DNA from 4 places in the Oceanobacillus sp. FSL W7-1304 genome. Region 2 is predicted to be linked to each of the others. Evidence: riboswitches for the same ligand, from Rfam matches in the RefSeq annotation. Region 2 holds a riboswitch; each other region holds the start of a gene.

Evidence for each region. A riboswitch is a leader RNA that binds a small molecule or an ion and turns the genes downstream of it on or off. The one in region 2 is predicted to bind thiamine pyrophosphate.
Region 1: linked by a shared signal. The riboswitch ahead of NYE61_RS20315 (thiamine phosphate synthase) and the one ahead of NYE61_RS10505 (lipoate--protein ligase family protein) in region 2 are both predicted to bind thiamine pyrophosphate.
Region 3: linked by a shared signal. The riboswitch ahead of tenA (thiaminase II) and the one ahead of NYE61_RS10505 (lipoate--protein ligase family protein) in region 2 are both predicted to bind thiamine pyrophosphate.
Region 4: linked by a shared signal. The riboswitch ahead of NYE61_RS19335 (YkoF family thiamine/hydroxymethylpyrimidine-binding protein) and the one ahead of NYE61_RS10505 (lipoate--protein ligase family protein) in region 2 are both predicted to bind thiamine pyrophosphate.

What each region holds. Positions count from the first base shown of each region.
Region 1 is NZ_CP150211.1:4,134,344-4,142,222, reverse strand. Features, by position in the region: gene NYE61_RS20335 (ThiF family adenylyltransferase) at 1-63, opposite strand, end outside; gene NYE61_RS20330 (thiazole synthase) at 60-833, opposite strand; gene thiS (sulfur carrier protein ThiS) at 830-1,033, opposite strand; gene thiO (glycine oxidase ThiO) at 1,046-2,155, opposite strand; gene NYE61_RS20315 (thiamine phosphate synthase) at 2,152-2,748, opposite strand; TPP riboswitch at 2,887-2,996, opposite strand; gene NYE61_RS20310 (hypothetical protein) at 3,182-3,319, shown strand; gene NYE61_RS20305 (4Fe-4S binding protein) at 3,812-4,051, opposite strand; gene NYE61_RS20300 (AbgT family transporter) at 4,149-5,663, opposite strand; gene NYE61_RS20295 (hypothetical protein) at 5,688-6,995, opposite strand; gene NYE61_RS20290 (M20 family metallo-hydrolase) at 6,992-7,879, opposite strand, start outside.
Region 2 is NZ_CP150211.1:2,069,196-2,077,074, reverse strand. Features, by position in the region: gene NYE61_RS10515 (hypothetical protein) at 1-105, shown strand, start outside; gene lipA (lipoyl synthase) at 1,111-2,055, opposite strand; gene NYE61_RS10505 (lipoate--protein ligase family protein) at 2,048-2,836, opposite strand; TPP riboswitch at 3,112-3,215, opposite strand; gene trpA (tryptophan synthase subunit alpha) at 3,351-4,148, opposite strand; gene trpB (tryptophan synthase subunit beta) at 4,148-5,347, opposite strand; gene NYE61_RS10490 (phosphoribosylanthranilate isomerase) at 5,698-6,303, opposite strand; gene trpC (indole-3-glycerol phosphate synthase TrpC) at 6,304-7,089, opposite strand; gene trpD (anthranilate phosphoribosyltransferase) at 7,090-7,879, opposite strand, start outside.
Region 3 is NZ_CP150211.1:2,678,483-2,686,361, reverse strand. Features, by position in the region: gene hmpA (NO-inducible flavohemoprotein) at 1-915, opposite strand, end outside; gene NYE61_RS13670 (Rrf2 family transcriptional regulator) at 1,056-1,496, shown strand; gene NYE61_RS13665 (type 1 glutamine amidotransferase domain-containing protein) at 1,560-2,075, shown strand; gene NYE61_RS13660 (glycoside hydrolase family 18 protein) at 2,219-3,505, opposite strand; gene NYE61_RS13655 (isochorismatase family cysteine hydrolase) at 3,570-4,103, opposite strand; gene tadA (tRNA adenosine(34) deaminase TadA) at 4,192-4,650, shown strand; RNA gene ffs (signal recognition particle sRNA large type) at 4,717-4,982, shown strand; TPP riboswitch at 5,168-5,270, shown strand; gene tenA (thiaminase II) at 5,470-6,159, shown strand; gene dnaX (DNA polymerase III subunit gamma/tau) at 6,362-7,879, shown strand, end outside.
Region 4 is NZ_CP150211.1:3,903,606-3,911,484, forward strand. Features, by position in the region: gene NYE61_RS19305 (DUF3100 domain-containing protein) at 1-106, shown strand, start outside; gene NYE61_RS19310 (hypothetical protein) at 106-594, shown strand; gene NYE61_RS19315 (hypothetical protein) at 1,077-1,202, shown strand; gene NYE61_RS19320 (Gfo/Idh/MocA family oxidoreductase) at 1,379-2,362, shown strand; gene purU (formyltetrahydrofolate deformylase) at 2,468-3,367, shown strand; gene NYE61_RS19330 (sigma-70 family RNA polymerase sigma factor) at 4,007-4,546, shown strand; TPP riboswitch at 4,662-4,768, shown strand; gene NYE61_RS19335 (YkoF family thiamine/hydroxymethylpyrimidine-binding protein) at 4,865-5,473, shown strand; gene NYE61_RS19340 (ECF transporter S component) at 5,466-6,044, shown strand; gene NYE61_RS19345 (ABC transporter ATP-binding protein) at 6,041-7,705, shown strand; gene NYE61_RS19350 (energy-coupling factor transporter transmembrane component T) at 7,686-7,879, shown strand, end outside.

The DNA.
Region 1 (7,879 bases), 2.1 Mb from region 2:
TTCTACTTTCTTTTGCGATTTCTTTCCTAAAAATAATTCTTGGCGAGAGTAGCGTGTCTTCACGTTCCTACCATCCCTGTTGTCGGACTGCTTGCCACTGCATAGTCTTTTTCTTCTATTCTTCCCGCTTCATACCCCAGCCTGCCAGCTTCCAGCGCATATTTTACAGCTTTCGCCATCTTGATTGGATCTTTTGCTCCAGAAACCGCAGTATTTAAAAGCACTCCATCTGCTCCAAGCTCCATTGCATATGCCACATCCCTAGGAGATCCAATTCCCGCATCAACAATTACGGGTACATTGGATTGTTCAATAATAAATGCTAGATTTAAAGGATTAATGATTCCTTTTCCCGAACCAATAGGACTTGCACCTGGCATAACAGCATGAACTCCCAAATCTTCCAGACGTTTCGCCAAAACAACATCATCTGACGTATATGGCAGCACGATAAACCCTTCCTCAAGGAGCATTTCGGATGCTTTTAAAGTTTCTATTGGATCTGGCAAAAGCGTGCGCTTATCCCCAATGATCTCCACCTTAATCATGTCACATAAACCAGACGCTTTTGCAAGTTTCGCTATACGAACAGCCTCTTCGGCCGTACTTGCTCCAGCTGTATTCGGAAGTAACGTATATTTAGTTAAGTCCAATTGTTCCAAGAAGTTTGGCTGACTTGCTTCAAAAATATTCATCCTTCTAACAGCAAACGTTAAAATTTCTGTTTCCGATACTGCTACTGCTTCTTTTTGAACCTCAAATGATGGGTACTTCCCTGTGCCTAATAATAAACGAGATTGGAAAGTACGATTAGCAATGGTTAACATAATCATCCGCCTCCTACAAAATGAATAATTTCTACGATATCCCCATTGAAAAGCCTTTTTGTTTCGTATTCTTCCTTCATAACAATTTCCTTATTTACCTCTACGACAGCAATCCGAGATTGTAATTGATAGTGTGCCAGCAACTCTCCGACTGAATCCACTACCTCTGGAAGTTCCACCTGTTTCCCATTCAGCTGAAATTTCATTTTTATCACCTCCTAAACTACTATGCTTTGACGACGATCTACACGAAATGTCTGCATCCATCCGTTATTTATGTCTTTTCCAACAACAAAATCACGAATCATTTCCCCTGTTGCTGGAGCAAGTAAAATTCCATTTCGGTAATGCCCACAAGCAATGAGTATTCTTTCTTCCTCTGGATGCCTTCCGATAAATGGGTTGCCATCAAACGTGCCTGGTCGCAATCCTGCCTGAACGTGATCGATTTTCCATTCGATTGCAGATGGAATCATGGCTTTTGCCTTTTCAATTAAAAACTTGATTCCTTCAAGGCTTACAGTATCACTCCAATCCTTCTTGATCATGGTTGCACCAATAACAAGCTTTCCATTATTTCTAGGAACGATATAACAGCTTTCATGAAATAGGGTATACTCTAATACATGCTGTTCACTATGAACGATTAAACTTTCACCTTTAATTGGTATGAGCTCTTCATCTAATCCAATTTGCCTAAATAGCCCATTACCATATACACCTGTAGCAAAGACAACATAATTTGCTTCGACATCACCATGCATTGTTCGGACAAGATAGTTGCCATCTTTCTTTTCCACTTGATAAACACCGTTGCTTTCCATAATGGATGCACCAAGGGATCGAGCACTTTTAGCAAAGCTTTCACAGGTTTGATCTGGTATAACACTCACATCATCCTTTATATATGCTGCTCCTAATATATTTGGAGCAATCAATGGCTCCCTTTTCTTTACTTCTTCTTTATCCAACCATTCTGCAGTTGGTTGCTTCAGAAGCGGAGTAAGCTGATGCTTATCTGTATCTGAAAATACAAGCTTTAATATTCCACCTTCTTTGTATCCAATATCAATGCCGCTTAATTGATAAAGCTCATCCTTCAACCTGAGATATGCTTGTTGACTCGATCTGGCAAACGAAAATATTGTATCCTCGCCATTGCTTTCAGAATGAGCACCGAGCATACCAGCCGCAGCACTTGTAGTCATCAAACCAATTTGTCCTTTTTCAAATAACGCAACATCAACCTTTTCTTTCGCTAAGTAGTAGGCAATCGAACAACCAATAATACCACCACCAATTACGACTACTTCATAATGCTGTTTCACTTTGAAATTGCCTCCCTATATTTTTTTATCATCACGTTTGGTGCATCGGCATGGAAAATACCGGACATGATTGCAATTCCATCTGCTTTTGTCTGTTTCATTAACGGCACCTCTTCTAATGAAATTCCTCCGATACCATAAACTGGGATGTGAATTTCTCTTTTCATTCGTTCAATTGGCAAAATTCCATTTGGAGGTATTCCCCTTTTACTGCTTGTCTCAAAACAATGACCAAATATTATATAATCCGCCCCATCCGCTTCAGCTTCTTTCGCTTTTTCGAATGAATGTACACTGCAACCAACTCTTAGATGCGGATATTGCTTCTTCACTGTTTTTACTGGTAAGCCATGTTCTGGCAGGTGAAGATTTGGGATGTCACTAAGCAGTACGATATCAAGCCGATTATTTAGAATTACTTTTTCTTTATCAACCCCATTCATTTGCAGATAATCTAGTAGCTGCAAAATTTCACGGGCTGTTTTTGACTTTTCACGAATTTGGAGAAAATCAATCTCGTCGATGATGTCAATAATGGTATCTGTTAGCTTTTCAACAGTCATGCTATCTGCGGTTACAGCAATTAGCTTCATCAAACTCCCGCCCCTTTCTTTCAGGTTTCATCAAGAATCATTACCTAATAATGCAATTACAGCTTTTATGCACACAAAAAAACCACTTTCCTGCACACAGAAAGTGGTATCGTATTTGTATAATGAAACTAACAATACAATTTGCCCTTGCCACATTCCTACGCAGGTGCTAGCCTGTTCAGGTTTTGAGGGTTTCAAAGTAACTACTTTTTTCTCAGCCCTTATCAAGGGTTCCCCTAGTGAATAACGCTACGTATTTACTTATCATTACTTTACCACAAATAGAAAAATTTGCAAAGTCTGGATTTTTCAAATAATACAGTTTAAAGACGAGTTGTAGGCTAGATTTCACACAGCTTTTTTATTTTCGAACCAAAAAAATACCATTTTCATGTATACTAAAACTAGAAAAAATAGAAAGAGGTCTTAAATAATGAAAGTAAAAATGAACGTACAGACAGCATATCATGGTGAATTGCTGCGAGCAGGCAAAGTATATGAAATTGATGAAACGACAGCAAAGCGGTGGATTGCTAGTAATTTGGCAGAAGAAGTTAAAAATGAAAAGTAAGCTATAACCTTCCGCAATTGATGCGTCCAGAACAGTTAAATTGTATGGAAAAAATGCTTACTTCTTTAGTTAAAACTGTTGGATCAGACATCGAATAACAAACTGAAGCGGGCTGGGATATCACATCGATAAAAGAAAAGAATAACACCTGGCATCATGAGGTTATAGACGCAGTAAACATTATTAGAGTAGATAACAATCTTCTTTGGGAAAAGCAATAAGCATGAGCGCGAAATAGGTATACCAGGAAGCTTAATGAGATTCAATCTTCTAAACGCAACTGTAATACAGTACAAACCTCGCATATTGCTACCCGATTTTTTCCCACTAAATACAAATGTCAACCCAGCTGGATACACTTCGTGACTCTTTACTGTGAATAGCAGGGTTGACTATTTATAATGCATATTTTTAGCACTGCCAATCTAACAGCACTGCTAGTTGAACAAATAGACGTTTCTTCTAGAACATTTCGTCTACTATCCAATAAATCTATCTATTCGCGAAGAATTCTTCCGCCTTTTCTAAAAATACTTCTTGATCAGGAGTCAAATCGTATTCCTCCTCGATCGCTGAAACAGGACAAACTGCTTTGCACGCACCACAGTCAATGCAAATGTCAGGATCAATATAAAATTGATCTGGTCCCTCTTCTATACAATCAACCGGACAGACACTCACACATTCTGCTGCCTTTTCCGGTCCACATGGATCCAATATTACAAAAGCCATTTATGATTTACCTCCTTACATACATCACTTTCTCTCTATTAAATGATAATGCTTAAACGTCTTGAAGTAAACCATTTGACTCGAAATTCCGACAACATTATACATAAACACTTACTCCTGGGCCAAACGGAATTCCAAAGTAGAAGAAAATTAACAGAAGAATCGTAAATGTAATCAAAAAGAAAATCGTATATGGTAACATTAATGCAATCAATGTACCAATTCCTGCTTTCTTATCATACTCCTTCATAAATCCAAGCACGATAATCAAATACGGGTTCATCGGTGTGATTACGTTTGTGGATGAGTCTGCAATTCGATATGCCGCTTGAACAAATGCTGGACTGTATCCTAAAAAGTAAAACATCGGTATAAAAATAGGTGCTTCTAACGCCCATTGTGCAGATCCACTAAATATAAACAAGTTCAATAGTGTTGTTAAAATAACAAACCCTAATATAACAGCAATTCCTGTTAAACCAATGGATTCCAGCATGTTCGCTCCACTAATAGCAATCCAAGCTCCCATGTTTGTCCATTCGAAATAGGAGATAAATTGAGCTGCCGCAAATACGAGTACGATAAATCCGGACATGTCTTTTATTGCATTTCCCATATAGGTCCCGATATCCTTCGAGCTTTTAATCTTTTTTACTGTTACCCCATAGACCGTACCAACTAGAATAAACAAAAACAAAATTAATGGCACAATTCCAGATAAAAATGGTGAAGGGATGATTCCGCCTTCCTCATTCGTCAGTGGGGAACTAGGAATAAGAATTACTGTAACAATTAATGCAACATATGCAACACCCGCAAGCACAGCATTACGCAATCCCTTTATTTCCAAGGAAGTTGTTCCCTTTACTTCTTTGGCTGCTCCACCTGCATAGGTACCTAAGCGTGGCTCTACTATCTTTTCCGTAACAAATCCGCCAACAAAAGTTAAAATAAACACACATGTCAACATAAAATACCAATTATCAACAGGTGTTACATAGAGATCTGGATTTACAGTACGAATCGCTTCCGTTGAAATTCCAGATAGCAATGCATCCGTGCCAGTAATCATTAAATTAGCTGTAAAACCGGAGCCCACACCAGCAAATCCTGCAGCAAGTCCTGCGAGAGGGTGTCTGCCAATATTATAGAAAACCATTGCAGCCAGTGGTGGAATAATAACAAACGCAGCATCAGATGCGATATTCCCCAAAATACCAGTGAAAACCACTGCATATGTAACCAATGATTTTGGTGCCTTTAGAATCGTACTCTTTATTCCAGTCTCTAAAAGCCCTACCTTATCAGCCAGGCCAATTCCCAGCATCATCGCTAAAACAATCCCTAATGGTGTAAAACCAACAAAATTGTCCAGCATCGATGTTAAAATATATTGCAGCCCTTCAGCTGAGATCAAGCTTTTTATAGCGAGCACCTCAGACTCACCTGGTAATGTGAACGTGACATTAAATAGTGAGATTACCCATGATAATACGATAACGATACCTGCAAGAATGACAAACAACATAAATGGATCCGGTAATTTATTCCCCACTCTTTCAATTCCGTTCAAAAAACTTTGCATGCCAAACCTTTTTTGTCCTCTTGCCATCAAATCCATCCCTTCTATTTTCTCTTATTTCAATGCACAAAAACGAAATACTTTTTTGGGCCTGCCTCGTACATTTGATTGCACCTCTCCACATTGCTCTGTAATTGCAGCCTTTTCTAGCAGGCTGACAATCCTTCTCCCATTTCTTTCTGTGCTTTTCAGCCACCTGGCCACATCACTAGCTGTAAATTCATATCGATTATATTTTCTTGAATAAGCTCTTATCTTTGAAACGATACTTGGACTTACACCACTGTGTCTAATTTTTTCTTGCCATTCCTCATCTAACTCCATCGTTTTAAATGCAATTGTTTCATTATCTGCATTCTTTTTTGTGATTGACTGGTCTTCATCGACAATAATAATGGATGTTGATTTCTCTGTTTCCAGTTGGTGGAATCCTAGTCTTACATGGTCTTCTGCTTGGGATACTGTTTCACCAAATCCAATCGAGATAGTCAATTGAATATTCTCCTGGACTTTAACATCCTCCATTATTTCAAATATCGCCACTTCGAATTGATCATCAATTTCTCCCCGGGTTGTAAATATAAAAAATAATCCATCACCTAGCTGCATTAATGATCCATTTATTTTTTCTGTTAAAAAAAGCAATGTTTTCCGCAATTCGAGTTCTTTATGTTTCATTTTGAACGAATAATACATCGCTTCTTCATTCGTATTAAACACTACATTGCACCCGATTACAGCCAATTGGGCATTTTTATAGCGACTGGATAGCGCCCGTTGAATTAATAGTCTAAACGATTGTTCGATCGATAAATAGGATGGCATTACCCTGTAAACAGGAATTCCTTTCTCTTTCAAAGCGATATAAGTAGAACGAATAAATGTAATAGCAACTTCCGATTTACCTTTTTCATATAGTTCCTCATGAAAAGCAATTTGCTTTTCGTTATGTTCATATCCTTGGAAAGGAATATTATTATAAATCATGGAGTGTAACTGATAAAAGGATAATAACTTGTCTATTTCTTCATTTTCAATCGTATCAATGCTTATTTTTTTATAGACCTTATCCTCATCAAGCTGCGCCTCAAGCAATGTCCCTAAAAAAGCTGATCCATTCATATCTGGATAGATTGCATGATCCATTGACAAAAGCGTATGCTCCATTGCATAAGAAAAATTCATTATTCCCGAAAAGAACCATTGATCAAATTGATTTTTATTATTCTTCAATATTTCGTCTATTTCCTCGAGCGATTCATAGGTAAATGGGACAATTGATGTATCGCTAAATTCCTTTGCAACAGTCATAATTTGATTTACAGAATCAGCAGGACCGATGACCCCAATTCTTACTTTCATATTGGTTCTCCTGCTTCCTGTTGTAAGAATGTCATCATAACCTTTGTTCCTTTTTCAAGACTTTCTATCGATGCAAATTCACGTGGATGATGACTTAATCCATCTTTACACGGAATAAAAATTAAACCTGCTGGCCAGTTCGCCGCCATATTCATTACATCATGACCAGCCCCGCTATTCATTGACAATGTTTCATACCCAATTGTTTTACTTGCTTGGGTTAATTTTGCATGCATTATGTTATCCATCTTGACTGAATCATTATCTACAAGCGTCTTTACGCCAATCCTAATTTGCTTTTTCACTTCAAGCTCAGAAACAAAAGTACGAATATTTTCAGCGAAATCCCGTTTTAATCTATCGTCAACACTTCGTATATCAATACCAAGTTCAACTTCTCCAGGGATTACATTCATTGCGTTTGGATGTAAACGGATTGTACTTACTGTAGCTACAAGTGGAACTTCACTTTTTTCATTTACTTTTAGTGCTTCCTCCTGTACAAAATTTACGAGTGGTGCAATGGCTACAAAAGCATCCTGCCTTTGATGCATCCGGGTTGTACCAGTGTGATTGGCCATTCCCTTTGCAGTAATTACAAGTCTTACTGGGCACGCGATCCCCTTTACAATACCAATTTCTGCACCTGTTTCTTGCAACTCCATTCCTTGCTCAATGTGCAGCTCAATAAAGCTTTCCAATGAATCAAGTGAGAGGACAGCCGCTTCGATAGATTCCCAGTCAAGTCCATAATCTGTCATTGCTTGTTTCATTTTAATTCCATTACGATCTTTAATTGCTTCCATTTCCTTTAGTTTTAGTTGACCCGTGATTGCTTTGCTTCCAATCGTCGACACACCAAATCGGGCAGATTCTTCAGCAAT
Region 2 (7,879 bases):
TTAAAAATAGAAAGTCAGGACGAGAAGAAAAAGAAAAAAACGAAGGACGACTCACAAAGTGAGCGAAAGTATCAACGAAAAAACAATTCGGAAGAACAGAAGTGAAAGACCCTAAATAAAGTGCTTTAGGGTCTTTCTATTTGTTTTGGTAAAATAACTAGGAAATTATAAAATTTGAATGCAGTGGGCAACTTAGTTACTCCAACTCCCCACAGTTCGGAGCGCAGTCCGTACGTCGCTAACCAGGCGCTTGCGCTTCTGTTCCTAACAGTTTGAAGAATGAGAGCGCCGCGGCAAGAGTTTGATTGGCGATAAGCAAGTGATCGCACAAAAACATTCTAAATCTAGCGTGATACATATACCGGTTTTTTTGAAGTTTACTGTTTGTCGATGACATTTATCTTTAAAGAAATCAACTAGATTTTTACCTCCATGCGTCAGTGGAATACCGTGTTCATTTACCGGCTGTAATAATTCAACTTCGACACAGCATGTATGTGGAATAAATCGTATTGCCCGTAAGACTGGTGTTTCGAGAGCAGCGAAAAACGCATCCTCGCAACATCCCTTTTTTTTCTTCTTGTACACACCGCTTGCAATAAATGGTTTAAGACTGCCTTTGTTAAATAGAATAAAGGGGATAGTTGTATTCCTATTTATACTATGATTTTGGGAATATAATTCTCTTATAGAGTCGTTGCAGCTACTGCTACAGTGCTTATTCCTATCAGCTACTTGATTCTGTGCGGCAACTATTTTCCTTACTACTTCACAAACACAGTCATTGTGACCGCATGAACAGTTAGGATAGCTCATAAACTACTGCTCCTTTCTTTGGTGATGTATTTACTATTAAGATATGCAGATATATTCACAATGCTTGTATAATAGTCTAATAAATTTATTTAAATGAAAATGCTGCACATGAAGTAGGTGTAGCTATAGTAAGAAAAGATAGTTTTAAAGTGGAGATAAAAGTTGCGATAGTATTTATTATTTCACTTTCCAAGAGAGGGGAGAGGATATTTGTTGGATGGAAGATCATGCTGTCGATAAATCCCCCTTAACCATTTTATAAGTGACCAGGGGGATTTATAAGTAGTCTGTTATTTAAAATTGAAAATCAACTTTTTTATTCTCTTGTGTTTCATAGCCTTTCATATACTTAATTCGTTTTTGTGCGGAAGATTGGCTTACTTGTTCATCCGCATGGTAAGAAGAGCGTACCAATGGTCCAGATTCACAATGCGAGAAGCCTTTTTCAAGTGCGATTTTTTTTAATTCTTCAAATTCATCTGGATGATAATATTTTTCAACATTTAAATGTTTTTTAGTTGGTTGTAAATACTGCCCAATTGTAACAATGTCCACATCATGTGCACGCAAGTCGTCCATTGCTTCAATGAGTTCTTCCTTTGTTTCTCCTAAACCAACCATAATACTGGATTTCGTAGGAATAGTTGGCGCAATTTCTTTCACACGTTGAAGCAGCTGTAGGGATCGGTCGTATCTTGCGATGGCTCGAACGCGTTTAGTTAATCGTCTAACGGTTTCAATATTATGATTGAATATATCTGGTTCACTATCCATAAGTGTATGTAAGCTTTCATAATCCCCTTTCATATCGGATGGCAGGACTTCAATTGTGCAGCCTGGATTCTGATGGCGGATTGCCCGTACAGTATTGGCAAAAACTGCTGCTCCTCCATCTTCTAGGTCATCACGCGCGACCGCTGTCACAACAACGTGTTTTAACCCCATAATGGAAACGGAATCAGCAACTCGCTTTGGTTCGCCTAAATCAAGCCCACTTGGAAGACCTGTTTTAACCGCGCAAAATCGGCATCCTCGTGTACACGTATCACCTAGAATCATAAATGTTGCTGTCTTACGCTCACTCCAGCATTCATAAATATTTGGGCATTTTGCTTCTTCACATACTGTGTTTAATCGCTTATCGCGCATTAAATGCTTCAATTTTTTATAGGATTCATTTGTATTGATTTTTGTTTTTAGCCATTCTGGTTTACGAATATATTCTGCCTGTTTAGCCAATGCTAGCACGCTCCTTATTTGAGTTAATATTCCATGCTCTCGTTTCATATTTTGAATGTGCTAATTGCTGCACTTCTTCCCATTGGGTTTCTGTTAATTGCAAAGGGTGGAGTTCTAGATCTAATCCTTTTTTGAATCCTTCTTTGAATGCCTGTGTTAACATGTCATAATGATGTTCTCGATTCGTTAATTGATTAATTGTAACCGCTTTTTTGGAAAATGCGGCTCGACTTCGTTCCCGTATCCGTCCGGAAGAAAACAGGAATAAATCAAAAAGCATCTCCGTATCCATACTCATTGGAATCGAACCGTGTTGCATGAGGACACCCTTTTTCCTTGTTTGCGCATTTCCGGAAAGCTTTTTGCCGTCTACAACCATTTCGTAGAAGGCTGGTTTCTCAAAACATATTGCTGTTCTCCCTCTGGCGCTATCTCTGTCTAAAATGGCATATTCAGCTGGAATACCTAAGTTAAGATACCCTTCAAACACCCCTTTAGATAGTACGTGGTATGCTTCTTGAACGGATACAGGAATATCTGGATCATTCTCAGAAATAACAAGGCTATACGTTAGCTCATCGTCATGAAGGACTGCACTGCCACCAGTTAAACGACGAACAAATTGGCACCTGTGTCGTTCTATTGCATCGAAATCAATTTTGTTGTCAACCTTTTGAAAGTAGCCGACAGATAAACTTGGTGCTTTCCAGCCATAAAATCGTAATGTCGGCGGGATTTTACCTTCATGATGCCAGTTGATTAAGCACTCATCAAACGCCATATTCCACGAAGCATCTTGGAAGCCGGTATCGATAAAAGCCCAATGTTTCTTCAATGTAGACACCTCCGATGAAAAATTACTTTTTTGAGAGCTGCTAGCTACTGCGCCGATGATGTTAAAGACCTAGTGGTATTTCCCTGACCTCATGACGCAAACACCGTATTTCCTTTTACTAAGTTCATGCAGCGCTAACAGGACTACGCTTTTGCTAAAAAAAGACTGCATCAAATAGAATGCAGTCTTTGATAAATTTATCCAGCGATAACATATCCGATCCATTGTCGACTGCACATTCCCCACGCTAGTATTATCTAATTCGGGTTCAAAGGGTCAGGCGCGAAACGTCTTTCTCAGCAAAGCAGCTCCCCTAGTGCGTATTTATTTATTTGTTTATTCGAATTACATGCTAAGCTTACTGCTAATTGTGATAATTGTAAAGATAAATGCAACAATTAGCGTTAAGAATTTTTAAATTAGTACGCGTTCACATAGAAGCTATCTGGACATGTGTGTTTTACCGAACTTTTTGCCCGTTTGATTGAATACTTCCATTTATTAATTGCTGGATGTCCTTTAATTTTCCTTCGTGTAAAAGCTGGACAATTTTACTCCCAACAATGACACCATCACATGCTTTGGAAAGCTGTTGTGCCTGCTCAGCATTTGATACACCGAACCCTGCTAGGACAGGGATAGAGCTGTTTTTCTTGAGCAATTTCAAATAATCATGCACTTTCGTATCGTGTGTTTCACGTTCCCCAGTTGTTCCTTTCACAGCAACAGCATACAGAAATCCTTCTGAACGTTTTGCTAATTCTATTAAGCGTTCCTCTGAACTTGTCATTGCTGCAAGGCGAATAAAAGCAATGTTTTGTTCTTGCAGAGAACTAGCAATGATTCCTTCCTCTTCCATCGGGATGTCAGGTATAATGACGCCATCAACTCCCGCTTGTAAGCAATCTTTGGCGAATCGATCAATTCCGTAGGCTAGAATTGGGTTTAAATAAGTCATGATAACTATTGGAATTGAACGTCTATCTTTAAAGGTTGTTAGTTTATCGATAACCGTTGCTAAGGTTGTGCCATGTTTTAATGCACGTATACCGGCCTCTTGAATTATTGGTCCATCTGCTACTGGGTCGGAGAATGGGATACCAACTTCAATTGCTGCAGCCCCACAATTTTGTAAGAAATAAATCGTTTCTTCTAAGCGATCGAGCCCGCCGTCGCCTGCCATCATATAAGGAACGAAGAGTTTCTCATTCACCCTCGCCTTATCTTGAATTGCTTTTTCTAATTTTGCTTTACCCATTATATGTTCCCTCCAATCCGATCTTTCACCTGTTCGACATCTTTATCCCCACGCCCTGATAAGCAAACGACGATGGTCTCGTCTTGCGGCATTTCTATTGCAAGCTTCATTGCATATGCAATTGCATGTGCGCTTTCCAATGCAGGAATAATTCCTTCAGTTTTGGATAGAAATTGGAAAGCTTCAAGTGCTTCATCATCTGTAATGGATGTGTACTTTACCCGATTTATTTCATGCAAATGGCTATGCTCAGGACCTACTCCAGGATAGTCAAGACCAGCAGAGATGGAGAATGCTTCCTCGATTAACCCTTCCTTATCTTGTAGTAAGTAAGTTAATGTTCCATGTAATACACCGACATCGCCACCGGTTAAAGTTGCAGCATGCTGATTTGTATCAAGACCAGCACCACCAGCTTCTACACCGAATAGCTTTACATCTTTATCCTCGATAAATGGGTGGAACATTCCCATTGCATTACTACCACCACCGACGCAAGCAATGATTGCATCTGCTAGTTTACCAGTTTGATCGAGGATTTGTTTTTTTGTCTCTTTCCCGATAATAGATTGAAGATCACGTACGATTTTAGGAAATGGATGCGGACCAACAACGGATCCGATAATATAGTGGGTATCATCAACATGATTAACCCAATAACGCAATGCTTCATTAACCGCATCCTTCAGCGTTCCGCTACCTTGTGAGACTCCACGTACTTCAGCTCCTAACAGTTCCATTCGAAATACATTCAGCTTTTGTCGACGAATATCTTCTTCACCCATAAAGACAACACATTCTAATCCGAGTAATGCACAAACAGTTGCCGTTGCGACACCATGCTGGCCTGCACCTGTTTCAGCAACTACTTTTTTCTTTCCCATTCTTAATGTTAGTAATGCTTGCCCAATCGTATTATTAATTTTATGTGCACCTGTGTGATTTAAGTCTTCTCGTTTTAGATAGATGTTAGCACCACCAAGTGATTTGGTAAGTTGCTCGGCGTAATATAATGGTGTTTCCCGCCCAACATATTGCTTCAAATAGTAGTTTAACTCCTGGATAAATTCTGGATCGTTCATTGCTTTCTCATAGGCTTCTTCTAATTCAATGACGGCTGGCATTAATAACTCGGGGACAAATTTCCCTCCAAATTGTCCATACTTACCTGCTTTGTTTGGCATTGTATAAATTGACATATATTACACCTCGTTTATCATTTATAAAAGTTTAGTTAACTATAAATCACTGTACAAAAACCGCTCTCTAATATTATGACATCATCTCAACGCGCTAAAGCACCATCCTCAAGTATTAAGACACCATACCGCGCGCTAAAGCACCATCCTCAAGTATTAAGACACCATGCCGCGTGCTAAAGCACCATCCTCAAGTATTAAGACACCATACCGCGCGCTAAAGCACCATCCTCAAGTATTAAGACACCATGCCGCGTGCTAAAGCACCATCCTTAAGTATTAAGACACCACCTCCGCCCGCAAAAGAACCAACCTCTTATTTTATAGCACCATACCGGCTTGCAAAGGAACTAACGCTCCACCCACTCATTCAATTTAGCATTTCTTATAAATTGCTCTATTTTATTAAGGTCTTTTTCTTTATTTGTTTCCACACCACTGGATACATCAACGGCAGCTGGCCTGACAGTGTTTATTGCTCTTGTAACATTCTCCGGAGTAAGTCCGCCAGCTAGCATGATTTTTGCCCGGTTGATGGATAGCTGATCAGCTAAACTCCAATCGAAGGCAATGCCGCTTCCGCCTCTCCATGAATCTAGTAAATAATAGTCGCATGGATAAGAGCGAATGGCAGGTAGTGTTTCTTTATTAACCGGAAATGCTTTAATAATTTCATACGGCAGCTGCTCCGCTACCTCTGGAGGTTCGTCTCCATGTAATTGAATGGTATCTAAGCCAACTGTTTGAGCGGTCTCCTTCATTGTCTCCACCGTTTCATTGACAAAAACACCAACCTTTTTAACGGAAGCAGGGAGGGAGCTTGCAATCATCGCAGCTTCCTCAGGGGAGATTTTTCTCGAACTCTCGGCAAATACAAATCCGATATAATCTGCCCTGGCCTTTACTGCCGCATTGGCTGCATCGATTGTTTTAATGCCGCAAATTTTGACGAGCATTTAATTCGCCCCTTTCACTGGTAGTGGAATTTTCAGCTGTTTGAAGGTTTCATCTACGTTGTCTGATCGCATCAGTGTTTCACCGACGAGAACAACATTAGCCCCTGCATCAGCAGCTCGTATTACATCCTCCTTTGTTTTCATTCCACTCTCACTAATTAGAATTGCATTTTGCTTTGTTAGCAGAGAAGCGAGCTTCTCTGTTGTCCCAAGGTCGACTTCAAATGTTTTTAAATTACGATTATTGATTCCGATAATCTCCGGATCTACTTCTAATGCTGATTTCAATTCTTCTTCATTATGAACTTCACAGAGTACCTCTAGGTCAAGACTTGTTGCATAGTTGTATAATTCAGTAAATTGTTCCTTGGATAAGGCGGCAACGATGAGCAAAATAATGTTTGCCCCAGCGGCTTTTGCATGATCAATTTGAACCGGATCAATGATAAAGTCCTTACATAAAATCGGAACGTCTACAGCTTCTCGAACAGCTCGTAAATCGTCCATCGATCCATTGAAAAAAGGTTCATCTGTCAGTACAGAAATAGCAGCGGCCCCAGCTTGTTTATATTGTGTTGCTTGTTTAACGGGGTCTACATTCATATGAATGGCTCCTTTTGATGGGGAGGAACGTTTGATTTCAGCAATAATATTCATATGTGCTGCACCCTTGACTCTGCTTTTGAAAGTAGGTATTGGAGAGTGGTTTTTCTGCTCAATCGTTTTCGTTTTTAATTTGGCAACTTCTTTTGCCTTTTCGGTTAAAATTTTCTCTAAGAAAGTCATTTAATACACCCCACTTGGAATTTTTTTGCTGTATGCTACTAAATGCTGTAATCGTTCTAAAGCTGCGCCTGATTGGATGCTTTCGCGTGCTAATTCAATCCCCTCCTGAGGACTCTTTGCTTTACCATTTGTAAATAGTCCAAGTCCTGCATTTAATAAAACCGTATCCAAGTATGGTCCAGGGATCCCGTTTAAAACAGATTTGAGAATTTCCGCATTTTCCTTTGCGGCCCCACCGCGGATACTTTCATTTGGATAAATGGATAAGCCAACCGTTTCTGGATGGATTGTTGTTTCAGTGAGTTTCCCATCCTCGAGGATAATCAAGTGATTGTCTCCAGCTAGAGAAGCTTCATCCATTGACCCAGCTCCGTTTACAATAACTGCTCGGCGTCTGCCCAATTTCTTTGCTGCTTCTGCGATAATTGGCAGTAAATCTTTACGATATACACCAATCAGTTGGGTATCAAGCTCAATCGGATTTGTCAGTGGGCCAATTGCATTGAAAATTGTTGGCAGTCCCAAATGCTTTCGAACGACTGAAAAAGGGCGAAGTGCTTCGTGAACATGTGGAGCAAATAAGAATGCAATTTTATTTTCTGCAAGCATTTCACTAACATGCTCGTTGGAGAATGAGAGGGAGACGCCTAAATGTTCCAGTACGTCAGCACTTCCAGTTTTGCTGGAGATGCTCCGATTTCCATGCTTTGCTACTGTAACGCCAGCCCCGGCGATAACAAATGCCGAGGTGGTACTAATATTAAAACTATTGGACCCGTCACCACCGGTA
Region 3 (7,879 bases), 610 kb from region 2:
AACCTCACGTTCAGGCTGCTCCTTAATTGCTGTTTCAAGCATGCTAATCATAGGTGTTAATCCCACTCCGCCACTCATTAGGACGAGTGGTCTAGTGTCTTCTGCATCTAAAAAGAAATCCCCAGCTGGTGCACTGATTGGTAGGATGTCTCCTTCATTAATATGTTCATGTAGGAAATTTGATACAACTCCCTTGGGCTGGTCTTCGAAAGCATCCTCACGCTTTACACTAATTCGGTAAAATTCCCCTCCAGGAGCACAGGATAAGCTATATTGACGTAAATGGTTATAGTTTTCTCCGTCAATGACAGCCTTTACGGTAATATACTGACCGGGTTGATAGGAAGGGAATGCTTCTCCATCTTCTGGCTGCAGATAGAACGATGTAATAACATTACTTTCGACTTCTTTTTTGATTACTTTAAAGTTACGATAGTCTATCCATCCACCAGTTGTTGCTTTTACTTCAGTATACATTTCGGCTTCAACAGAAATAAATACATCTGCAATCACACCATATGCTTTTGCCCAAGCATCGATAATTTCGTCTGTTGCTGCATCTCCTAACACGTCTTTAATTGCTAGTAATAAATTCTCTCCAACAATTGGATAATGCTCTGGCTTAATATTTAAGCTGCGGTGTTTTTGGGCAATTTGCTTTACAACGGGTAAGATAGCTTCTAAATTGTCGATATGGACAGCAGCTGCATAAACCGTATTCGCAAGCGCTTTCGGTTGGTCACCTTTTCGTTGATTTGTTTGGTTAAAAATATTCTTTAATTCTGGGTGGTTTTCAAACATCATTTGATAAAATCGTTTTGTTATTGCAGTCCCGTGTTCCTCTAAAACTGGTACAGTAGCTTTTATTATGTCTCTTGTTTTTTGATCTAATCCAGTAGCTGTTTCTGTTGTCATTTCAAAGCACTCCCTACAGTTTTTTAAAAGATGTATTTCTAATACATGTTTAATTATAGATGTTTTATTTGCACTGTATCAATAGTGAAAACGGGTTTTGTGTTACAATATTGTGAAGAAGTAAACGAGGTGATTCATTCATGCAATTAAAGAAGTATACGGATTACGCATTGCGCGTTTTAATTTATACAGGTACAAAACCGAATGATGAGCTTGCTAGTATTAAGGAAATCTCAGAGGTTTTTAACATCTCGCAGCATCATTTAGGAAAAATTGTCTTTGAATTGAACAAAATGGGCTTACTTGAAACGATTAGAGGGAGAAATGGTGGTATCCGACTGGCAAAGCCTGCATCGGAAATCAACGTAGGTTTACTTGTTCGGAGTCTCGAAAGTGATTTTAATTTACTTGAATGCTTTGATAAGGGAACAAATCATTGTGTGATTACCCCAGCATGTACCTTAAAACACGCATTGAATAAAGCCTTGCATGCTTTTTTTAAGGTGCTTGATGAATATACGGTTCAAGATCTAATTTCGAATGAAGAGGAATTGCGAGCATTAATGGGCATGGATCGGTGATGTTTTATTTTCCTTACAAAGGGAAGACTCTTTATGAATCAAATCATAAGGAGCGGATGAGCAATGGGTAAAAAAATAGCAACCGTCATTACCGATATGTTTGAGGATGTGGAATATACAGAACCAGCAGAGGCTTTTAAAGAAGCTGGGCATGAAGTAATCACGATTGAAAAAGAAAAGGGCAATAAAGTAACAGGGAAAAACAAGGAAACTACGTTAACGATTGACCATGGTATCGAGGATGTAAATGTCGATGATTTTGATGCATTATTCATCCCTGGTGGCTTTTCACCAGATATTTTACGGGCGGATGATCGTTTTGTTAAGTTTGCTAAAGGTTTCATGGATGCGAAAAAACCTGTATTTGCAATTTGTCATGGACCACAGCTGTTAATTACAGCGAAAGCGTTAGAGGGCCGAGATGCAACAGGCTACAAATCGATTCAAGTTGATATGGAGTATGCAGGAGCCAAGGTTGTCGATAAAGAAGTAGTCGTTTGTCAGGATCAGCTTGTGACAAGTCGTCAGCCAGATGATATTCCAGCTTTTAATCGTGAAGCTTTGAATCTGCTCAAGTAAGAATTAAAAGTGGGAGTCTATTGTTAGATAACGGAAAAGGAAACCACAATTAACAATATGTAAAAATAGGAAGACCGTCTCTAATCAAATGGAGACGGTCTTTTCGATCTTCTTGGCGATATTAATATCTAGTACATATTCTATTATAGTTTGGTTATCGTAAATTGATCGTCTAGTAAAAGCCAATTTTGTGGAAAGGCTAGACCTAGCTTCCAATATGCAATACCTAGTAGGTCGAGTTCACGAATCATATCGAATTTTGCCTGAATTGATCTGGCATCTTCAAACCATACCTCGTGTTCATTCCCCTCTGCATCTGTATACGTGAAAAATGGCGCCTGTGCGCTCGTGTCATATTGAATGACAGCATTATTTTCCCTGGCAATTGCAATCGCTTGCTGTGGACTTACGGCACGAGCAGCTTCTCCACCTTCAACAAAGGGTAACGTCCAATCGTATCCATATAAATTTTGGCCTAATAATATTTTATCTGCGGGAATAACTGTTAAGGCGTAATCAACAACATTACGAACTTGATCAATTGGCGAAACAGCCATCGGAGGACCGTAGCTATAGCCCCATTCATAAGTCATTAATACAACAAAATCTGCTATCTCCCCATGAGCAGCGTAATCGTGAGCTTCATACCACTGCCCTGTTTGAGTGGCGCTTGTTTTTGGCGCGAGTGCAGTAGATAAGAGTAAGCCTTCCTGAGAAAATCGCTCCTTTGCTTTACGCAGAAATGCGTTGTATGCTTCCCGATCATCAGATGGCAGAAATTCAAAGTCAAAGTGGATATCGGTAAATCCTTGTGTCTGCGCTGTGTTCACAATGTTATCCAATAGCGTATTTTGAACCGCTTGTACGGTTAAAATGATATGACCAAGCTCATCACTAAACCCAGGTCCTTCCAAATTTGTCACAACCATTGCCATTGCTGTATCTGTGTTTGCGGCAATCTCCTGTAGATTCCCGATGGGTGGTGAAGTCAATGAACCATCGCGATTGACTCGATAGCTAAATAATGCAAGGAAAGTTAGATAAGGAGAATTTTTAGCAGCAGCATTTTCCAAGGTTTCAGAAACCGTATCACCAAAGGGTTCAATATAAGCATACGATGTAATCGCGCGCTTAGCACGAGGCGGGATGTAAATCCGCAAGCCAATAGGAAGTGTCATCTCTGGTGAAATATTATTAATCGTTGCTAGTTCCTGATAGGTCATCCCAAATCGGTTGGCAATGGAATAAAGGCTATCACCTTGTTGAACAAAGTAAAACTGACCAAAAATGGGGATGACCAGTGCTTGCCCGATGACGAGATCATTTGGAGCATCTAGTTCATTGGCATTCGTAATGGCGACAGCAGTTGTATTATATGTATTAGCGATTGAAGTTAATGTTTCCCCTTCTGTAACAACATGAATTTGCAAGAGAACTTCCTCCTTCAAAACAGTTTCTCATTTCAACTTATGTGAAGGAGGTCAGCTATATGACTTAAAGTGGGTCGATATTTGCCTTCATTACAGAACGGATTAAATATAATGCATAATCATTGTTCTCCTTTGCTTCGGATGCCATGCAATTTGCAGGAACGTGCATTCCAAATTGGTACATATACGCATCCTTGGCAGTAAAAAGAATGCAAATGTCTCCGGCAATACCAGCCATTAGGAGATGGCTTCGTTTTAAATCTGTAAGCAAAGATTGCAGTGGCGTCTGGAAAAAGGCAGAATGCTGTGGTTTAATAAGAAAGTAATCATCTTCCTCTGGTGCGAGTGCCTCAATAATTTCCTTGCTTCTATCATTTTTACAGTTTTCAATAATTTTATGAAAGTCTGCTTGCCATAATCCGTAATGGTCATTAACATAAATAGTAGGTAGATTTTTTTCTTTGGCGAATTTCTTCAGCTTAATGAGGTTCGGGAGGATTGCTTTCGTATTTCGATATAAATCATCACCGCCATCAAAGTCAAAATCGTTGATAATATCGACAAATAGTACAGCAGTGTTATTTAATGATGTATCCATTTATGAGTCTCCTTTATTCGGTATGACTACTTAACAGTATTTCCTCTTTTGGATTGATTCAAACTTTAAAACAAAGTGTTGTGATAATATGAGTGATGTAAAATTTATGGAAGCGGCAATTGAAGAAGCCCAAAAAGCTTTAACATTAAATGAGGTTCCAATTGGTGCGGTTATCGTATATAACGATGAAATCATTGCAAGGGGCTATAACTTGCGAGAATCCTCGCAAACGACGCTTTCCCATGCTGAGCTTGTTGCCATTCAAGAGGCAAATGAAAAGATTGGAAGCTGGCGACTAGAGGATTGTACGCTCTACGTTACATTGGAGCCATGTCCGATGTGTGCAGGCGCTATTGTCCAATCGCGAATTAAACGTGTTGTATATGGAGCAACTGATCCGAAGGCAGGATGTGCGGGCACATTAATGAATTTATTGAATGAACCTCGCTTTAATCATCAGGTTGAATTAACGGCAGGTGTTTTACAAACAGAGTGTGCTGCATTACTAACGGATTTTTTCCGAGCACTTCGAAAAAGAAAAAAATAGTCGGTAACCGGGCGCATCCGCTTTTGATGTTGCATTTTGTCGATAATTTCGCTATAATGGTAAATACCGTGCTAGGTGGGGAGGTAGCGGTGCCCTGTACTCGCAATCCGCTATAGCGAGGCTGAATTCCCACTCTAGGTGTGGCGATTTTATGGTCTGCCTTAAGGGAGTGGTGTTGACGCCCGGGTCCTACGCAACAGGAACCCATGAACCCTGTCAGGTCCGGAAGGAAGCAGCAGTAAGTGGAATTTTCTGTGTGCCGTGGGGAAGCCTAGGCCGAGCCATGAACTTAAGTAACGCATAGGGTCGTCACATCGAAAGTGGGTGCACGGCTACATAATGCAATCAAACACTCTTTTAAACGCTATAAAGCATTTGAAAGAGTGTTTTTAAATTCACCTAGAAAAAATCTTTCTAAGCTGCATGCCATATGGATAAGAGTTGGATGTTGGGATTTTTTTCGTACGAATTATTTTACTTTTATGAAAAAATGGAATAAGATAGAAATAGAATATAAAAAATCCACTAGGGGTGCCATTTGGCTGAGACAAGATTCATTTCTTGATCCCTTTGAACCTGAACTGGCTAGTACCAGCGTAGGGAAGTGGAGCTGGTGACGTATACATAATTCTGTAACTGTATATAAAACCACTCCATTTCGGGGTGGTTTTTTTGTTCTTCATTCTAAATTTATAGAAAGGAGATGTTTTGATGGATATTATTGCAAAAATAAGAGAAGACTAGCCGTTTATTTTTAATATTACCAATGAAGCTGTAGTAGAAGTAGGCTATTAAACAAAATTAGGGGAGGAATTTTCTATGCGTTTTTCAGAGTTATTGCGAGAGGCTACGAAAGAGAGTTGGAAATTAAGTCTAAATCATCCGTTTGTACAGGGTATTGTAAGTGGTGATTTGCCACTGGAAACATTCAAAAATTATATTCTGCAGGATATCTATTATTTGAAGCATTACGGCAAGGTGCATGCTTTTGCGGCTGCACATTCAGATGATTTTCATGTTGCTGCTAAGCTGGCAGAAAAAGCAAAGAAAACAGCAGAAGCAGAGCTAACAGTGCATAAGGAGCATGCAGGGATTTTAAAGATTACCAATGCAGAAATTGAGAATTTTAAACCTGCACCAACTGCCTATGCTTATACATCGCATTTGTACCGTGCATCGTTGTCCGGAAGTTTAGCTCAAATTGTAGCTGCAATGCTACCATGTTACTGGTTATATGCTGATATTGGTTTGACTTACAAGGACGCAAAACCGAAAGAAGAAATTTACCAAAATTGGCTGAACACGTATGGTAGTGAGTGGTTCCAAGAGTCCACACAGGAAATGATTGACCTGCTCGATGGATTAGCGGAAAAGGCAAGTGAAACAGAAAAAGAGAAAATCAAAGAGCAGTTTATTCTTGCGAAAGAATATGAGCTCGCATTTTGGGAGATGTCCTATACGTTTGAAACATGGCTTTCGGAAAAAGCAACGAATCCGGCATCTGTTTAAAATTATAAAAACCAGGGTGGCTGATGATATGCCATCCTGGTTTCTTAGTCCCATAGAACAAACAAATCTTCTACACCTATAACGAAATGTGACAGTAACTCCAGATGAATGTTACAAAAAATATATTTAACCCTGTTTTGGTTCACATTCACCCCTAAAATCGGGTATAATTAGAAATAGATCATAGAGGGGAATCTGTATTATGAGCTATCAAGCTTTATATCGCGTTTGGCGTCCAAGAACTTTTGAGGATGTCGTAGGACAAACACATATTACGAGAACACTGCAGAATGCGATTGTACAAGATAAATTTTCGCATGCTTATTTATTCTCTGGGCCAAGAGGAACAGGGAAAACAAGTGCTGCCAAGATTTTTGCCCAAACAATTAACTGTGAGCATGCACCAGTCAAAGAACCATGTAATGAATGTGATGCATGTCGTGGCATTTTGGATGGCTCGATTTCAGATGTTATTGAAATTGATGCTGCATCCAATACGAGTGTCGATGATATTCGTGAAATCCGAGACAAGGTAAAGTATGCTTCAAGCGCAGTACCATATAAAGTGTACATCATTGATGAGGTACACATGATTTCAATTAATGCATTCAACGCATTACTAAAAACGTTAGAAGAACCACCAAAGCATGTCGTCTTTATTTTGGCAACGACCGAGCCACATAAAATTCCATTAACGATTATTTCTAGGTGTCAGCGATTCGATTTTAAACCGATATCCAATCAGGCAATTGTAGATCGTATGCAAACGATTATGGAAGCAGAGAATATTTCTGTTTCGAAAGAGGCATTGGATACTGTTGCATTAGCAGCAGAAGGTGGAATGCGTGATGCGTTAAGTATTCTGGATCAAGCAATTTCCTATAGTGAGGACCAGGTAGAACTCGATGATGTGTTGGCTGTTACTGGTGGTGTTTCCCAGAAAGTGCTCACCGATATCGTAAAGGCCATGCATGAAAAAGATGTGGAACAGGCGTTACAGCTATTGGATGATTTGATCCAACGGGGGAAAGATCCTGGACGCTTTGTATATGATCTGATTTATTTTATGCGTGATCTATTGCTTTTCAAAAGTGCTCCATCGCTAGAAGGATTGTTGGAAAGAGCAAGAGTGGATGATAACTTCCTTGCACTTTCTGATTCTGTATCAACCTCATGGATTCAGAATGCAATTATCCAACTGAATCAGTGCCAACAAGAGATCAAGTGGACGAATAGTCCAAAGGTATTTATCGAAATAGCGATACTCACGATTACCAATCGTTATCATGCCGGGGAGCAGGCGACAGCTGATGTTGATTCAGAAGCAGTAACAAAACTGATGAGCAAAATGTCACAATTGGAAAAAGAGCTTACCAATCTGAAGCAGCAGCCTGCACAGCCTGTCCAAGCACCAGCTGCATCTGAGAAGAGAAGGCAACCTGCGAGAGGATCGAAAAATAGCTATAAAATCCCGTTTGAGCGAATTCGTGATGTGCTTGGAAAAGCAGAAAAGCCTGCATTAAAGCAAGTACAATCACAGTGGGCCAACTTTTTAAGTAAGCTAAAGCAAGTGAATGCACCTGCACATGCAACGATACAGGATAGTAAACCTGCAGCTGCATCCGCAGATTCACTCGTTGTCGCATTTAAATATGAAATCCACTGCTCCTTATTTTTAGATAATCGGGAGACAGTTGAATCCGTACTTACGAGTGTGATG
Region 4 (7,879 bases), 1.8 Mb from region 2:
TGCAAGTCAATTACTAACAAGCTTTCTTGGAACATTTACAATGGTATTCTTAGCTGCGCCATTACAGAAATTTATGTACAAACTATTGGTTAGAGGTGAAGAATAATGGCTAACATGTTAACGAATAAATATATAAAGTACGGCCTGATATTGCTTCTTAGTGTTAGCCTGATTGTCTTTACACAAGAAATTAAACATTTAAAAAATCCAGATTCAATGCCAGTCACATCAATGACTTTTCTTGGTCTTAGTACGTTATGGCTCTTTTCTATGATTGGAATTGGTATTTCAGATCTAATGCAGAAGACACCAGTCAAATTTATGAGGGAATTCCCTGTATTAGGTTGGGTTTCGATTACTTCTTTAGTGCTTTGCCTTTTATTTGACTTTTTTATTACAGCGATTCAAGCTGTTGATTTTCTTTCAATAACCACGCCTATTTTAACATTTGCGGGAATTTCTGTAGCAAATCGGCTTGTTGATCTGAGAAAAACATCTTGGAAAATTGCGATAGTAGGTATGTTTGTTTTTACTGGAACATATTTAGGAAGTACGTTGATTGCTAGTCTAGGTCTTTACTTAGCGGGAAATTAAATATACTCCATCCATCATGGCGTGAACTTTACTGTAATCTCGTAGTATGTTAAAATAGTACATCACAAATTTTTACTTTCAACATAGACATTAATAGTGTATAATTGTATAAACAATTCTAAAGGGTGTGTATTTATGAAAAAATACGTCGTCCTTTTCATTTATCTCACGACGATATTTGGGTATTCCTATTTTGCCATAGATGGACAGCTGCATAATCATTTTGTTATGGAGCAAGGTGAGAACTTAAGTAACAATACTTCAACAGGGTTTCACCCTACAGATGATGGAAAGCAAAAGATTTCAATTGTTAAGTTTGAATTTTTATTATTTCTGTTTGTATGTTTACCATACCTGTCTTACTTTTGTATAAAGCTCATGAGAAGACTCATAGTGCTAACTCCAGTATTTTACCAATCTAATTATGTGATCAGACCTCTTTTAATTAAATGAATGATTTTAATTAAAAGGAGGCTATGTTCATGATGTGGATACGATTTGTCATATTAGGGTTCTTTTCTCTAACTGCTTTGTCTGTGTTTTTCTACCAGGGTATAGAAACGGTTCAAGCGGTAAAAGAGTATTTTAGCTTAAATAAATATTTGTAAAAAGAAAAGACTGTTCCTGATTAAATTCAGGAGCAGTCTTTTTAATATGTGATCTTGCTGAACTTTTTGAACAATCTCTTTTAGGATAAAAATTGCATTTAGCGAGAGAAACTGCAAGTATCGAACATTCCATGCTAAAATAGGTTGGACTATAGAATTTTGAGGGAGTGTTACATATGAACATTGCTACAATCGGAACTGGAAGGATCGTGGAATTATTTCTATCCGCTGTTCGTGAAGTTGATGGAGCTAGATGTGTTGCTGTGTATTCAAGGAAAGAAGAATCAGCACAAGCTCTGGCAGATAAATTTGATGTTTCTGCTATTTATACTGATTTAAATGAAATGATGCATGATTCTGCTATTGATTTTGTTTATATTGCATCACCAAATAGCCTGCATTTTGAACAGGCATATCTTGCATTACAACACGGTAAGCACGTAATCTGTGAAAAACCTTTTACATCGACCATACGTGAAACCGAACAATTAATTGAACTGGCAAAACAAAAACAACGGATGCTTTTTGAAGCAATTTCCACGATCCATATGCCAAATTATAAATTAGTGAAAGAGCATATCGCTAGTCTTGGTGCAATTAAGTTCATTCAATGTAACTACAGTCAGTTCTCAAGCAGATATGAAGTATTATTAAGTGGAGAAACACCAAACATTTTTAGTCCGAAATTTTCCGGAGGTGCTTTGGTAGATATCAATGTATATAATCTGCACTTTGTAATGAATCTGTTTGGAAAACCGGAAAAAGTTAGCTACACAGCAAATAAACATGGAAATGGAATTGATACATCTGGTGTTGCGGTACTGTCCTATCCGAACTTTATCGCAGAGTGCGTCGGTGCGAAAGATACACAGAGTATGAATTTTGCAATGATTCAAGGCGAAAAAGGATATTTGAACGTAGTAAACGGTGCGAATGGTTGTCAAGAGGTTATGATTAAGAAGGAAAATCGCGAAATAAAGCTCAATACACAAACAAATGAAAATCGCCTTTATTATGAGGTAGCTGAGATGCAGCAAATTTTTGCTGCAAAGGATTTTGAAAAATGCTATGCGTTGCTCGATTATACAAAGTCAGTTGTTGAAGTGCTAGAGGCAGCGAGAAAAGACGCAGAAATTGTATTTGATGCAGATTTACGTTAAAAAGCGTAGGATGTCTTTGTTGAATTGCAAAATATAGATAATACTTGACTGTTTCCAATCAATTGCCTAAAGTAAAATGATATTCGAAAAATGAGGGGAATAGGAATGAACAGTTATTCGGAAGGTAAAATACAAGCGTTTCAAAAACAAAATGACAATCGTGCTCGGTTTTTAATTAAATGTCCAGATCAACCTGGTATTGTGGCGGCAGTTTCAAAGTTCCTTTATGAGCACAATGCCAATATTGTCGCATCTGATCAGTTTACGATGAACCCTGAAGGTGGGGAATTTTTTATTCGGATCGAGTTCGAATGTCCTGATTTAAAAGGGCAAATGGGTAAACTGGAGACAACGTTTCTTCCAATTGCAGAGAAATTCAATATGGAATGGAAAATCATGTATGTTCGTGATATTAAAAACATGGCGATATTTGTCTCGAATGAACCGCACTGCTTATTAGAGCTCCTTTGGGAATGGCAAAGTGGCGATCTAATGGCAAACATTGCACTTGTGATAAGTAATCATGAGACTGCTCGTGAGATGGTCGAATCGCTGGGCATTCCATTTTATTATATACCAGCGAATAAGGAAATACGTCATCAGGTGGAAGAAAAACAGAAGCAATTGCTTGAACAATATGAAGTCGATTTAATTGTGCTTGCACGTTATATGCAGATTCTGACACCAGATTTTGTAGGGCATTATGAAAACCGTATTATTAATATCCATCATTCATTTTTACCAGCTTTTATTGGGGCGAAACCATATGAGCGTGCTTATCAGCGTGGAGTGAAAATGATTGGTGCGACATCACATTATGTAACGAATGATTTGGATGAGGGGCCAATTATCGAACAGAATATTGGCAGAGTCGATCACCGTGATAATGGAGATGATATGAAAAAAATTGGCCAATCGATTGAGCGAAGTGTACTAGCTCGAGCAGTAAAATGGCATCTCGAAGACCGCATCCTTGTCTATAAAAATAAAACAATTGTATTTTAATCAAAGGGCCAGTTCTGATCATGAGCTGGTTCTTTTTTATAGCTTAATTTCGACTTGCAGATATTTTAGTCATTATAAAAATAACCTGGTTCTAAGCTCCATGGTATGAGCTAACTCCCCCACGAAATACTGCGGGCGGAAGCATTTTGAGAATACGGTCTCAGCCTCCTCTGGAAAGCTTCCCAGCAGACATGTGTGTCGGTTAATTTGGTTGAAAGAGCAAAAAGAATCTATCGATAAGAAAGCAGTCACGGTCGTTTTGGATGAAATGATGAGAAGAAACAGCCGAGGCGCGGATACTTAGAAACAAAAACAATCGAGTTAAGAAATTTTACGAAAAGGAAAGAGCCGGCATGACATGTTAATCTGCAAAAATCCAGTCAGTGAGCGCTCCAATGAGAATCGCAAGGTAAATCACATGTTTTCAATAATAACTCTCCCACATTTCTATTAATTACTTAAAGGAAAACACTTTATTAATAGGAACATTTGTTCTATAATGAAGGTGATTAGAAAAAGAAGAAATAACGGACTAGCATTCGTTAATCGTTTTATCTTTGTACCATCAAAGTGAACAGGGTTGTAAATCGAACGAAAAAGTCTAAAAGCCAATGTGTATTTTAGACGAGGAGGGATTGAATGACCAATAACAACGTAACATTTGAAGAGATTGTTGAACAAAATGAGCGAAGAATTCACTATCATATCCATCGATTAAATATTAGAGACACCGAACAGGAGTTTTTTCAAGAGGGTTTAGTGGCGATGTGGAATGCATACGAGAAGCATCAACCAGATAAAGGCCCATTCGCAACATACTTCAACTATATAATTCGCAACCGTTTGATAGATTTAATACGTAAGACAAATAGAGAGAAGGAAAAGCAGATACTTTTGAATATTGAACAGAAAAGACTTCTCCATAATAGAAATTGTTATCGTAGTCATGTTATTTGCTATCCAATGATGATAGCTGAAAAGCCGATAACTGATGAGATTTTTTGGGAACATGTGAAAAAACAACTTACCGGAAATCAATGGAAATGGGTAACCTATTTTATTATCGAGAACATGTCTGTTAAAGAAATTGCTGAACAAGAAGGTGTTTCGATGGAGGCTGTAAAAAGCTGGGGAAAAGAGGCTAGGAGAAAGTTAAAATGTGGAGTGGCTAGATATTAGTAAAAGGATATATAGTCTAATGGGTAACGTATTCAATTACTAAATTTTAAAAATAATAAGTGCTTTACAATAAATCAAGCCTGTGGTATCTTGAAGACAGAAAACTTCATCATTATTTTTACGCTAGGGGAGCTGTGAAAGCGGCTGAGAAGAACTGGATTGTTCTGACCCTTTGCACCCGAACTAGATAATACTAGCGTGGGGAAGTGTAGTCAATCTGTATATCTTTCTATTGATATCGATATATACATGTAGACTGCATTCCCCAGGGATGTAGTTTTTTTGTTTGGAAATATATATAACAAGGAGGAATTTACAATGGTACATCAAACTTGTACGGAAAGTGATATTGCAGGAGCTAGTTTTTCAATTCATCCGATGAGTGATCAGTTTATCGAGATTATTAAAGATGCTTTAGAGGAGGCAGATACATCGAAGGTTCATATGGATACAGATGATGTAACAACAACTGTAAGAGGAAAGCTGACACATGTTTTTGATGTGACAAAGGCGATATTTGCTCATGCAGCAAAAAGTGGGAAACATGTTGCATTTGAAGCTACGTATTCATTAGGATGTCCTGGGGATTCAATGGGGGAGGCTTATATGGCAGAAGATGAGATTCCGCTGAATGCAGAGCATGTCAAACATATAAAGCAGCGGGTTGCAGCAAAATTTTCCTTGTATCCATTGGGCGGCGGTAATTATATGGATGTAATTTACAGTCAAATTGAGGCAATGAAGCAATACGTAGATGTTAGTCACGCCCATTATGCTACACGATTAGATGGTGAAGCGATTGCAATATTTGATGGATTGGAAAAAGTGTTTAAAGCAACCGTTGAAGGCGGCTCAAGTCATACGGTAATGACCGTTTCGATGTCAGCGAACAGTCCATCCCATACAGGAACGAATCAAAATGAATAATTGGCGCTTTAAAGAAATAGTTGTATTAGCAGCCTTGTCCGTTGTGTTCGCAGTCGTCTATTTAGCTTTTTTGCCAGTTGGAGCAGTCTTAGTTGGTTTCTTTGGACCAATTGGCTATGACTTTATTTTTGGTATTTGGTTTATTGTTTCGATTATTGCAGCCTACATTATACGGAAGCCTGGGGCCGCATTTTTATCTGAAACGATAGCAGCTATGGTCGAAGTGTTAATCGGAAATGCTGTTGGGCCAATGCTCATTGTTACTGGAATGATTCAAGGTATTGGTGCGGAAGCTGTATTTGCAGCAACTAAATGGAAGAATTATTCGACTTGGGTATTAATGGCAGCGGGAATGGGATCAGCTGTCACCAGTTTTATTTATGGTTATTTCATGAGTGGCTATGCTGCTTTAGCTACAGGCTATGTTCTAGCAATGTTCATTATTCGACTAATTAGCGGAGCATTGATTGCTGGATTATTAGGAAAGGCATTGAGTGATGGACTAGCTAAAACAGGTGTGTTATCAAGCTTTGCTTTAGGAAAAGAATATCGGAGGAAAAATGCGGCATGAGTTTAATGGTAGAAGTAAAGCAATTCTCTTTAAAATTTGAATCGAATCCACAGGGGGACACCCTGTCCAATTTGAATTTTCGTCTAAATCATGGTGAAAGCTTATTGCTATTAGGTCCTAGTGGCTGCGGAAAAAGCACATTAACGTATTGTCTGAACGGACTATATCCTCGCGAATTAGATGGAGAAGTACATGGAGAAATTGTCATTAATGGAAAAACAGTGACAGCATATCGTCCGGGCGAAATTAGTCAGCAAGTCGGAGTTGTTTTCCAGGATCCAGAGACACAATTTTGTATGCTGACTGTTGAAGATGAAGTTGCCTTTGGATTAGAGAATATCGGCATTCCGCATGAATTTATGGAAGAAAAAATTAACCATGTTCTAGAATTAGTACAGTTGCTTGCGTTTAAAAAGTCTGCAATAAGCTCACTTTCAGGAGGGCAAAAGCAAAGATTAGCACTTGCATGTATTCTTGCATTAGAGCCTTCTTTATTAATTTTAGATGAACCAACAGCTAATCTAGACCCGATTGCAACAAAGGATGTGATTCAGACCATCCAATCGATACAAGAAAAAACAAATTGCTCTCTTATTATTATTGAACACCAGCTGGATGGCTGGACAGAGCTAACAAATCGCTGTCTTTTATTGAATCGAAACGGTGAGATATTTTATGATGGTGATTTAAGAAATGCCATTGCGTGCAGGCTAGAAGAGTTGGAAGAACAAGGTATTTGGCTACCGAAAGTAACGCAATATTTCTTGAAAAACAGACCGCAAACAGAGCGGGAATTACCACTTACCGTAGGAGAGATAAACCCTTTTTCATTATTCGAGAGTAAAAGAGTGAATACAGCAAGTATACCCTCTGAAGCAGGTTTACCCTATGTAAAAGCTTCTCATATATCATGGAAGGTAGAACAGCAACCAATTATTCACGATATATCGCTAACGCTTTACCATGGTGAATTTATTGCAATTGTTGGGGCAAATGGCAGTGGGAAAACTTCTTTTTCTAGAATTCTAGCAGGTATTCAGCGGCCTACAAAAGGAAGCGTTTCTATAAAAGATAGAAAGATTGGAAGTTGGAAGGAGTCACAGTTACGGGAAGAAATCGGCTATGTTTTCCAGAATCCTGAGCATCAATTTATTGCAAACACGGTTTATGAGGAAATTGCATTTAGTCTTCGCTTAAAAATGGAAACGGAAGCAACAGTTAAAGAGAAAGTACAGGCAGTATTAGAAACATGTGGATTATTGCACTTACAACATGAGCATCCCTATACATTGAGCCAAGGACAAAAGAGACGTTTGAGTGTAGCAACAATGATTGTTGATGATCAGCCATTTCTATTGCTGGATGAACCAACTTTCGGACAAGATGCATCTTCCAATGCTCAGTTGATGGGACTATTACAAGGAAGATATAAATCGGGAGCAACAATTGCGATGGTTACACATGATATGGAATTGATTCATGATTATGCAACGAGGGTTCTAGTTCTCCACAAAGGCAGACTTGTTGCAGATCTCGCACCAGCGGAACTATGGGCGCAGCCAATAGAAAAATTGCATGATTGGCAGCTTGCATTACCAATTCAAGTTCAGATTCAGAACTGCTTAAAAAAGGAAGGTGATTATGCTGCTCAATCATCTTAATCCAAGCATAAAAGCACTAACAGTTTGTATATTAGTTGTACATTTGGCATTTGTATTTGAGCCGATGACCGTGTTTTTATTTTTGATTTGGACAATTGCGGCAACCTTTATTTTCGGTAAGGTAAATTGGAAAAAATATGTTCTCTATTTTCTTCCCTTTTTTATTTTTGCAAT